3 regions of the Fusobacterium massiliense genome follow, and region 3 is predicted to be linked to each of the others. Evidence: riboswitches for the same ligand, from Rfam matches in the RefSeq annotation. Region 3 holds a riboswitch; each other region holds the start of a gene.
The links. Region 3 has a riboswitch for S-adenosylmethionine ahead of metK (methionine adenosyltransferase). Riboswitches for the same ligand answer to the same signal wherever they lie in the genome.

Region 1 (3,290 bases), on a different contig from region 3:
AACTTCAGTAGCAGCCCCAACTTTTATTACAGCTACTCCACCAGCCAATTTAGCAAGTCTTTCTTGTAATTTTTCTTTATCGTATTCAGATGTAGTTTCTTCTATTTGAGATTTAATAGAATTAGCTCTAGCTAAAATTTCATTTTGTTGTCCAGCACCATCAACTATAACAGTTAAATCTTTTGTAACTTTTACTGTTTTAGCTTTTCCTAATTGTTCAACACTAGCTTCTTCCAGTTTCATACCTTTTTCTTCAGAAATAACTTCTCCACCAGTTAAAATAGCAATATCTTCTAAGATAGCTTTTCTTCTATCACCGAATGCTGGAGCTTTAACTGCAACAACATTTAAAGTTCCTCTCAATTTATTAATAACTAAAGTTGTTAGAGCTTCTCCTTCTATATCATCTGCAATTATTAGAACAGGTCTAGACATTTGCACTGTTTGTTCCAGTAATGGTAGTAACTCTTTCATAGATGAAACTTTTTTATCAGTTAAAAGTATAAAAGGATTCTCAAGTTCAGCAGTCATTCTTTCACTATCTGTTACCATATAAGGAGATACATATCCTTTATCAAATTGCATTCCTTCTACAACTTCTAAAGTAGTTTCTAAAGATTTTGCTTCTTCTACTGTAATAACTCCAGTTTCACCAACTTTTTCCATAGCTTGTGCTATAAGTTTTCCTATTTCTTCATCACCAGCCGAAATAGAGGCAACTTGTGATATTTCTTCATTTGATTCTATTTTTTTTGCTTTTTGTTTTAAAATTTCAATAGCTTCTCTAGTTGCAAGTTCAATTCCTTTTTTTAAGAATATTGGATTGGCTCCAGCACTTAACATTTTTAGTCCCTCTTTTACAATGGCTTGTGCTAGAATGGTAGCTGTGGTAGTTCCATCTCCCGCAACATCATTAGATTTTATTGCAACTTCTTTTACAAGAGCAGCACCCATATTTTCAAAAGGATCTTCAAGTTCAATTTCTTTTGCAATAGTAACTCCATCATTTGTTATTAATGGAGCACCATAAGTTTTTTCTAAAACAACATTTCTTCCTCTTGGACCTAATGTAACTTTTACTGCATCAGCAAGAGTATTAACTCCTATTTCTAATTTTTTTCTAGCTTCATCATTAAAATTTATAATTTTTGACATTTTTCCTCCTTATTATTCAGAAATAGCTAATATATCTTCTGCATTTATAATAATATATTTTTCATCATCTTCTTTTATTTCATAGCCAATATTTTTAGGACATATAACGGTTGCCCCAACTTTTATATCTGCTAAACTTTCTCCTTTTCCTATTGCTAATACTTCGGCATAAAAAATTTGGTTATCTGAATTTAAATTCTTACTAGCTAATATAATTCCACTTTTTGTTTTTTCTTCTTTTTTGATAGCTTTAATTACCACTCTTTCTCCTAAAGGTCTGATATTCATAATTTCCTCCTTTTTATTAGCACTTATATTAATAGAGTGCTAATTTTTATAAAATAATAATATTATATATTTAATGTTTTGTCAATAGGAAAAGATTTAGATTTTTCTAAATTAAAATAAAAAAATTATTGTAATTTAGAATTGACAAATTAAAAAAAATAGTGTATTATTTTTCCTAATAAAAAAAACCATAAAGAGAGACGGAGGGACAGGCCCAGTGAAGTCTCAGCAACCTGCAAAAGTGTGGTGCTAATGCCTGATCGATGGAGGAATAATTAAAAGTTTCCTAAGTCGTAAGGCTTAGGTTTTTTATTATATATAAAAGTATGAAAATAAATAATGATACTTAGTTTCTGACATCCGTATTAGTTTGAAGAGCTTTTAATTATTTATTTAGGGTTATAAGATATTGTTTTTAGTTTTAGATTGGGGGTAATTATGAAAATTGGAGATATTTTTAAGAATAAAGTTTTAACAACATCGTTTGAGGTTTTTCCACCAAATGATAAAGTAGGATTAGATCAGGTTTATAATTGTTTAGATATATTAACATTAGAAAATCCTGATTTTATAAGTGTTACATACGGAGCTGGTGGAAATACTAAAGGAAGAACCGTTGAAATAGCAGAGAGAATAAAAAGTCAGAACAATGTTGAATCATTAGCTCATTTTACTTGTATAGGTTCTAAAAAAGAAGAAATAGATAGAGTTTTAAATGAGTTAGAAAAAAATAATATAGAAAATATTTTAGCTTTAAGGGGGGATTACCCAATTGATAGGGATTTAGAGCCTGGAGATTTTAATTATGCTAAAGATTTAATAAAATATATTCGTGAAAAAAAGGGAGATAAATTCTCTATAGGTGCAGCATATTATGTTGAAGGTCATAGAGAAACTAATGATTTATTAGATTTGTTTCATTTAAAAGAAAAAGTTGATACAGGTGTAGATTTTTTAATTTCACAAATTTTCTTAGATAATGAATTTTTTTATAGCTTTAGAGATAAACTAGAAAAATTACAAATAGATAAGCCTTTAGTAGCTGGAATTATGCCAGTAACAAATGCAAAACAAATAAAGAAAATAACTTCACTTTGTTCTTGTACTATACCTAAGAAATTTTTAAAAATTTTAGAAAAATATGAAGATAATCCAGCTGCACTTAAAGAAGCAGGACTTGCTTATGCAATAGAACAAATAATAGACTTGGTTGCTTCTGATATAAATGGTATACATATTTATACAATGAATAAACCAGAAACTGCAAAAAAAATTATAGATGCAACAGGAATAATTAGAAAATAGTTCATTAGTGAATAGATTTTTTAATAAAATATAGAAGAATTGATTGAAATAGAAATGAGGAAAATAATGTTTGAATTTGAAAAAGAATTAAGGGAAAGAATATTGGTATTAGATGGGGCAATGGGAACTGTTTTACAAAAATATGAATTAAGTGCAGAGGATTTTAATGGTGCCAAAGGTTGTTATGAAATTTTAAATGAAACAAGACCAGATATTATTTTAGAAGTTCATAAAAAATATATAGAAGCTGGAGCAGATATTATCGAAACCAATAGTTTTAACTGTAATGCTATTTCACTTAAAGATTATCATTTAGAAGATAAAGTATATGAACTAGCTAAAAAATCTGCTGAAATCGCTAAAGAAGCGGTTATTCAAAGTGGAAAAAAAGTCTATGTTTTTGGTTCAATAGGTCCTACAAATAAGAGTTTATCATTTCCTGTAGGAGACATACCTTATAAAAGAGCTGTTAGTTTTGATGAAATGAAAGAAGTTATTAAAGTTCAAACGGCAGGTCTTATTGATGGTGGAGTTGATGGAAT
Region 2 (3,290 bases), on a different contig from region 3:
CCCACAGATAATAATAAAAATGCACCAATGTTTCCGAATAATTTTACAAATTTTTTAGACATATTTTTACCTCCTATTTTATTTTCCTAGTTTTTTCTGTCTTCTATGTACAATAAAATTACCAACTGATTGTATGATTTGAACAAGTATTATGATAATAATTATTGAATATACCATAATATCTAATTTAAATCTTAAATATCCAAATCTTATAGCTAAGTCTCCAAGTCCTCCTGCTCCTATAGTTCCTGCCATAGCTGAATAACCTATTAAGCTAATTATTGTAACTGTTATTCCATGAATAAGAGTAGGATAACATTCTGGAAGCATAACTTTAAATATTATTGTTTTATTATTTGCTCCCATACTTTGACTTGCTTCTACAAGACCTGGATCAACTTCTAATAATGCCCCTTCAACAATTCTAGCAACAAATGGAGCTGCTCCAATAGATAGTGGCACTATTGCTGCTGTAGATCCGATAGTTGTTCCCACTACAAATCTTGATAAAGGAAATAACAATATCATCAAGATAATAAATGGAAAAGATCTTAAAGCATTTATTACAACTTCTAAAATTGCATTAAATTTTTTCATTTCATAAATATTTCCAGGTTTAGTTACCAAAAGTAAAACTCCTAAAGGAAACCCTAATATCAATGAAAATAATGTTGAAAATAAAACCATATACAATGTTTCTACAGTAGATATAACCAACATACTTATTATTGGATTCTCTACATTTTCAAACAAGGGTTCAAGTATAGCACTAATCTCCATTATATATCACCTCTACTATTGTATCCATATTTCTCATAAGCTCTATAGCTTTTTCTTGTGCCTCTAGTTCTCCATTTAACTCAAGATATAAATGTCCTATATTCATTGTTGAAAGCTTATCTATAGAGCCTCCTAAAATACTTACATCTATTCCGCATTCTTTTATAACTTTAGAAATTATAGGTTCATTTGCTGTACTTCCAATAAATTTAACTTTAACTATATTTCTACCCTTATTATGCATATAATTAATTTCTGTATCTGATTGTTGATGTACATATGAAATTAATTCTTTAGCTACATCTGTTTTTGGCTCAGTAAATATATGATGAACATTACCTTCTTCAATAATCCTTCCATCTGACATTATAGCTACCTTATTACAAACTTCCTTAACAACTTCCATTTGATGTGTTATCATAAGCACTGTTAAAGAAAATTTTTGTTGTATTTCTTTTATAAGCTCCAATATAGATTTTGTTGTCTTTGGATCTAATGCTGAAGTTGCTTCATCAGATAATAGTATATCTGGATTATTTGCCAAAGCTCTTGCTATGGAAACTCTTTGTTTTTGTCCTCCACTTAATTGACTAGGATAGTATTTTGCCTTATCACTCAAACCAACAATTTCTAATAACTCTGCTACTCTACTTTTTATTTCTTTTTTATTCCAATTAGCAATTTCAAGAGAAAAAGCTACATTTTCTTCAACTGTTCTTGAAGATAAAAGGTTGAAATGTTGAAATATCATTCCTATTTTTTTTCTTCTTTCTAAAAGTTGGCTTTTATTAAGGCTCAAAATATCTTGATCATTAATAATTATTTTTCCACTTGTAGGTTCTTCCAATCTGTTTATAAGTCTTATAAGAGAAGATTTACCAGCACCACTCAGACCGATTATTCCAAAAATATCTCCTTCTTTAACTTTTAAACTTACATCTTTAACAGCATGTAAGCCATTTGGATAGACCTTGTTCACATTTTCAAGTACTATCATTTTTCCTCCCTCTGCTATAAATTAAAGTCTCTTGACAGCCGTATGAGTTCTACGAGCTCAATGAACATAGGCTCTTCGAACTAATACGGACGTCAGAGACTAATTTTCTTTATTTAATTTTATACTTTCCTATAAATAAATAAATAAAAAATCCATACCCTTTTGAGAGTATGGATTGGTATTTAAAAATATATAGCCTCTCCATCTCTCTGGAATTAGCACCACACATAAAGTAGGTTGCTGAAACATCACAGGGCCAGTCCCTCAGTTTCTCTGGATGGTTATTCACACATCAATTTTGATTGTTTGTGTAAGTATATAATATTCTAGTTTTTTTGTCAATAATTTTTTTTAATTTTTTTTATTAGTTTTTATTATTCAAAAAATATTTCTAATGTTTTTTCATCATCTTTTTTTCCAAGATATGAACCTATAACAAATAATACAAAAGCAACTACTAAAGATGGAACTATATTATGAAGTCCAAAAACTTTTATCTTTGTTATTTCTAAAAATAAATAAGCTGGAATTCCTCCTAATATAGAAATTATAGCTCCTGTTGAGTTAGCTCTTTTCCAGTATAACCCAAATATCAAAGGAAGTAAAAATACTATTTCTTGTCCAGATAATGAAAATAAATTGATCCAAACAATTAAACTAAGTGGTTTAGCTGATAAAATAAATACTAAAATTCCTATTACTAATGATGTAATCATAGATATTTTCTTTATTTTCTTTTCACTTGCTGTTTTATCAAAATATCCTATATACATATCCTTGATTAAAGTTGAAGATGATAGTATAAGAACAGAATCAACTGATGACATTATTGCTGCTAAAGGACCTCCAATAAAAACTCCTGCTAATAATGGGTGTAAATTTTTTAGAGCTAATATTGGTATAATTTTATCTGCATCTGTTAAATCTGTTATAACTGCTCTTCCCATTACTCCAACCAAATGCATACCTAAAATTAATATTCCAACTAATGAAGTACCTATTATCATAGCATTATGCATTGCTTTACTATCTTTAAAAGCCATGCATCTAACGGTTGTAACTGGTAAACCTAAAATAGCTATACCTACTAGAACCCAAAATGACATTATAAAAGGTTTAGCTATATTTCCACCAGAATCAGGTCTTAATAAATTAGGGTCAATTTCTTTTATTTTTAGCATTATATTTTGCATACCATGTCCATTTTTTAAAATTACTATGAATAAAACTAATGTTGCTAAAAACATTACAACAGCTTGAATTGCATCTGTTATTGTAACTGCTCTAAATCCACCAAATGTTGTATAAATTATTACAACTGTTGAAAAAATTATAAGACCTGTAATATATGGTAACCCTGTAACTGTTTCAAATAGTCTTGCTCCACCAATAAATTGTGCAACCATAGCTCCTATAAAAAACATAACAAGTATTATTGATGAGAGTATATTTAAAAAATTACTATTATATCTAGCTTTTAAAATATCAAAAACCGTTATAGCATTTATTTTTC
Region 3 (3,290 bases):
ATATAATTGCAACCATTAAAATACCAAGATTCTCTTTTATATAAATTCTTAATATTTTCATAAATCCCCCTCTATATAAATAAAGTCCCTTGATAGCCATATGTTTTTTTAGTAGCTCTTTCAAGCAATACGGATATCAGGGATTAATTTTAGTTTTTTTATGCTTTCTTGTATATAAAAAATTTTTCTTACTTTGACCATTCGGTCATTTGAAATTATATTATCATACAATATTATTTATGTCAAGTTTTATATTTACAAAACCTATTCTTTTCATTCTAATAAATCAATTTTTTTACAATTTATACTTTCTATTATTAACCATTTTTTACATAAATAAAGTCTATGATATCCGTATTAGTTCAAAGAACCTGTATTTATTGAGACTTATACGGCTGTCAAGAGACTAATTTTTGATATTTAATTTTATCTCTTTTCTATAAAATAAAAAAATAGTGTCTCAAAACTTTTTAATAATTTATCAACACTATTTTTTATTTTAGTATAATTTTTAATATATTTTTTTGAAAACTATTTATTACTTACAATTTTTTTTAATTCTTCGACTTTATTTAATCTTTCCCAAGGAATATCTATATCAGTTCTTCCAATATGACCAAAAGCTGCTAAATCTTGATACTTAAATTTATTTTCTCTAAGTTCTAAAGATTTTTCTATTCCTCTTGGTGATAAATCAAAAACTTTTGCAACAGCTTCTGAAATTACATCTTCCGAAACAGTTGAAGTCCCAAATGTTTCAACTTTTATTGACACCGGATGAGCAACTCCTATTGCATAAGAAAGTTGTAACTCACACTTATCTGCAAGACCAGCTGCAACTATATTTTTTGCAACCCATCTGGCAGCATAAGCTGCTGATCTATCTACTTTAGATGGATCTTTTCCTGAAAAAGCTCCTCCACCATGTCTAAAATATCCACCATAAGTATCAACTATAATTTTTCTTCCTGTAAGACCAGTATCTCCATGAGGTCCACCTATAACAAATCTTCCTGTTGGGTTAATATAGTATTTTATATTTTCAGAACTTAAATTATATTTTTCTAAAACTGGTTTTACAACTTTTTCAATAACTGTTTCTTTTATTTCAACATTACTAACATTTTCATCATGTTGTACAGAAACCACTATAGAGTCTACATGATCAACTTTTCCATTTTCATCATATGCTAAAGTTACTTGAGATTTTTGATCCGGTCTAGCCCATTTAATTTCCCCATCTCTCATCATTTTAGTTAATCTTACTAAAATTTCTCTTGAAAGAACTAAAGCTAAAGGCATAAGCTCTTCAGTTTCTCTTACTGCTCCTCCAAACATAATTCCTTGGTCTCCAGCTCCTCCAATGTCAACTCCCATAGCAATATCTGGTGATTGTGAATGGATACTATTTAAAACTCCACAATCTGCATCAAAACCCATTCCTGTTCTATATCCTATTTCTCTAATTTTATTTCTAACTATATCTTGAACATCTATGTATGTACTTGTTGTAATTTCCCCTCCTACTATTACTTGTCCTGTTGTACAAAAAACTTCACAAGCAACTCTTGAATTTGGGTCATCTTTTAAACAAGCATCTAATATTGCATCTGATATTTGATCAGATACTTTATCTGGGTGACCAGGTGAAACAAATTCAGATGTAAAATATGTAAATTTTTTCATATATCCTCCTAACTTTTTATACAAGTAAACAACATCTCTTGACAGCTGTATGAATTCTACGAGCTTAGAAAACACAGGCTCTTCAAACTAATACGAATATCAGAGACTATTAATTATTAAATTTATACTTTCCTATGTAATAACAAAAAAATCTCTATCTTGAAAGATAGAGAATTAAAATACATTATCTCTTCTTCCATCTAAACAGGAATTAGCACCACACTTATGCAGGTTGCTGAGATATCTTTGGGCCTGTCCCTCAATCTCTCTTGATGGTTTTCTACTCATAATAATATCATTTTTTATTAAAAAAGTCAAAATTTTTTTATATTTTTTACTTTATATGTATATTGAAATCTTATGATTAATAAGGTATAATGACAAAATACAATTTTAATTTTAGGAGGTTCAAATGAAAAAGATTAGAGTTACTATTCCTGAAGATATTTGGGATATTATAAAAATCGATCAAGAAGATTATGGAATGAATAACAATAAATTCTGTAACTATATCCTAGAAAAATTAAAATTTAATAAAAAAATTGAAACAGAAAATCTTCTTCAATCTCAAGGTAGAACATATAAAAAAATTATTCAATTTGATTTGAATGTTAGTAATAAAGAAATATACTACGATATTTTAAAAACCAATGGTGTTGAAATAGAAGCTGAATACTTTAGAGAATTATTTGAAATTTATTGTGCAAAATTTAAATATCAAAGAGAACTTTTTATCTACGAGGATAGACTAAAAACTATTTTAGATGCTATAAAATCTGAAAATAAAATAAAAATAAAAAATTTTTCTAAAATTTTAGATGTTGAACCTATTTTTATACGTAGAGAAGCTAACGGAAATGAAAATTTTCTATTTTGCTATGTTGATAATCTAAGTTCTTATCAAAATTATAAGCTAAAAGAAACTGAAGTAATCTCCATTCTACCTGATAAAATTAAAAAGAGAGATAAAAAACTAATTGAAAATTTAAGAAAGAAATATGATCCTTTCTCTGCTAACACTGAAATAATAAAAGTTAAACTAACTTCTATTGGAGATAGCCTACTAAAAACCTTTACAGAATATAGACCTAAACTCATTAAAAAAGAAGGAACTATTTATTCTTTTGAAGCTTCAAAAGAGCAAGCTAAAATTTATTTTGCTGGTTTTTTAAAAGAAGTTGAAATTTTAGAACCTTTATCTCTAAGAGAAGACATAAAAAATGAGTATTTAGAAGCTATAAAAAATTATAACAGATAAAATATCTTGATATCTGTATAACTTTTACAATTTCAATAAACACGGACTCTTCGAACTAATACGGACGTCAGAGACTAACTTTTATTATTTAATTTTATACTTTCCTTATAAATAAAAAATGGAACTGCAATACACAGTCCCATTTTTTATATCAAACCAACCTTAATAACCTATATTTTTACTATGCTGTTTTATTTTTTTTAATATACCTCTTATAAAACTCATCAACATAAATTGCTATTGCATTATCTCCAGAAACATTTATAGCAGTTCCAAAACTATCTTGAGTTATATATAAAGCTATTAGAAGTGAACCTAGAGGTCCATCTGCATTTATACCTATTAG

Region 1: it holds a riboswitch for S-adenosylmethionine, as region 3 does, so the genes downstream of both, metF (methylenetetrahydrofolate reductase [NAD(P)H]) here and metK (methionine adenosyltransferase) in region 3, are expected to answer to the same signal.
Region 2: it holds a riboswitch for S-adenosylmethionine, as region 3 does, so the genes downstream of both, BQ2505_RS05620 (methionine ABC transporter ATP-binding protein) here and metK (methionine adenosyltransferase) in region 3, are expected to answer to the same signal.

The regions. Positions count from the first base shown of each region.
Region 1 covers NZ_LT608324.1:16,971-20,260, reverse strand. Annotated here, with positions in the region: gene groL (chaperonin GroEL) at 1-1,155, opposite strand, end outside; gene BQ2505_RS00115 (co-chaperone GroES) at 1,168-1,443, opposite strand; SAM riboswitch class I at 1,629-1,713, shown strand; gene metF (methylenetetrahydrofolate reductase [NAD(P)H]) at 1,882-2,748, shown strand; gene BQ2505_RS00105 (homocysteine S-methyltransferase family protein) at 2,815-3,290, shown strand, end outside.
Region 2 covers NZ_LT608327.1:247,961-251,250, reverse strand. Annotated here, with positions in the region: gene BQ2505_RS05630 (MetQ/NlpA family ABC transporter substrate-binding protein) at 1-62, opposite strand, end outside; gene BQ2505_RS05625 (methionine ABC transporter permease) at 79-780, opposite strand; gene BQ2505_RS05620 (methionine ABC transporter ATP-binding protein) at 770-1,777, opposite strand; SAM riboswitch class I at 1,976-2,061, opposite strand; gene panF (sodium/pantothenate symporter) at 2,152-3,290, opposite strand, start outside.
Region 3 covers NZ_LT608325.1:8,953-12,242, reverse strand. Annotated here, with positions in the region: gene BQ2505_RS01205 (ABC transporter ATP-binding protein) at 1-61, opposite strand, end outside; gene metK (methionine adenosyltransferase) at 532-1,686, opposite strand; SAM riboswitch class I at 1,868-1,965, opposite strand; gene BQ2505_RS01195 (WYL domain-containing protein) at 2,099-2,944, shown strand; gene BQ2505_RS01190 (dicarboxylate/amino acid:cation symporter) at 3,126-3,290, opposite strand, start outside.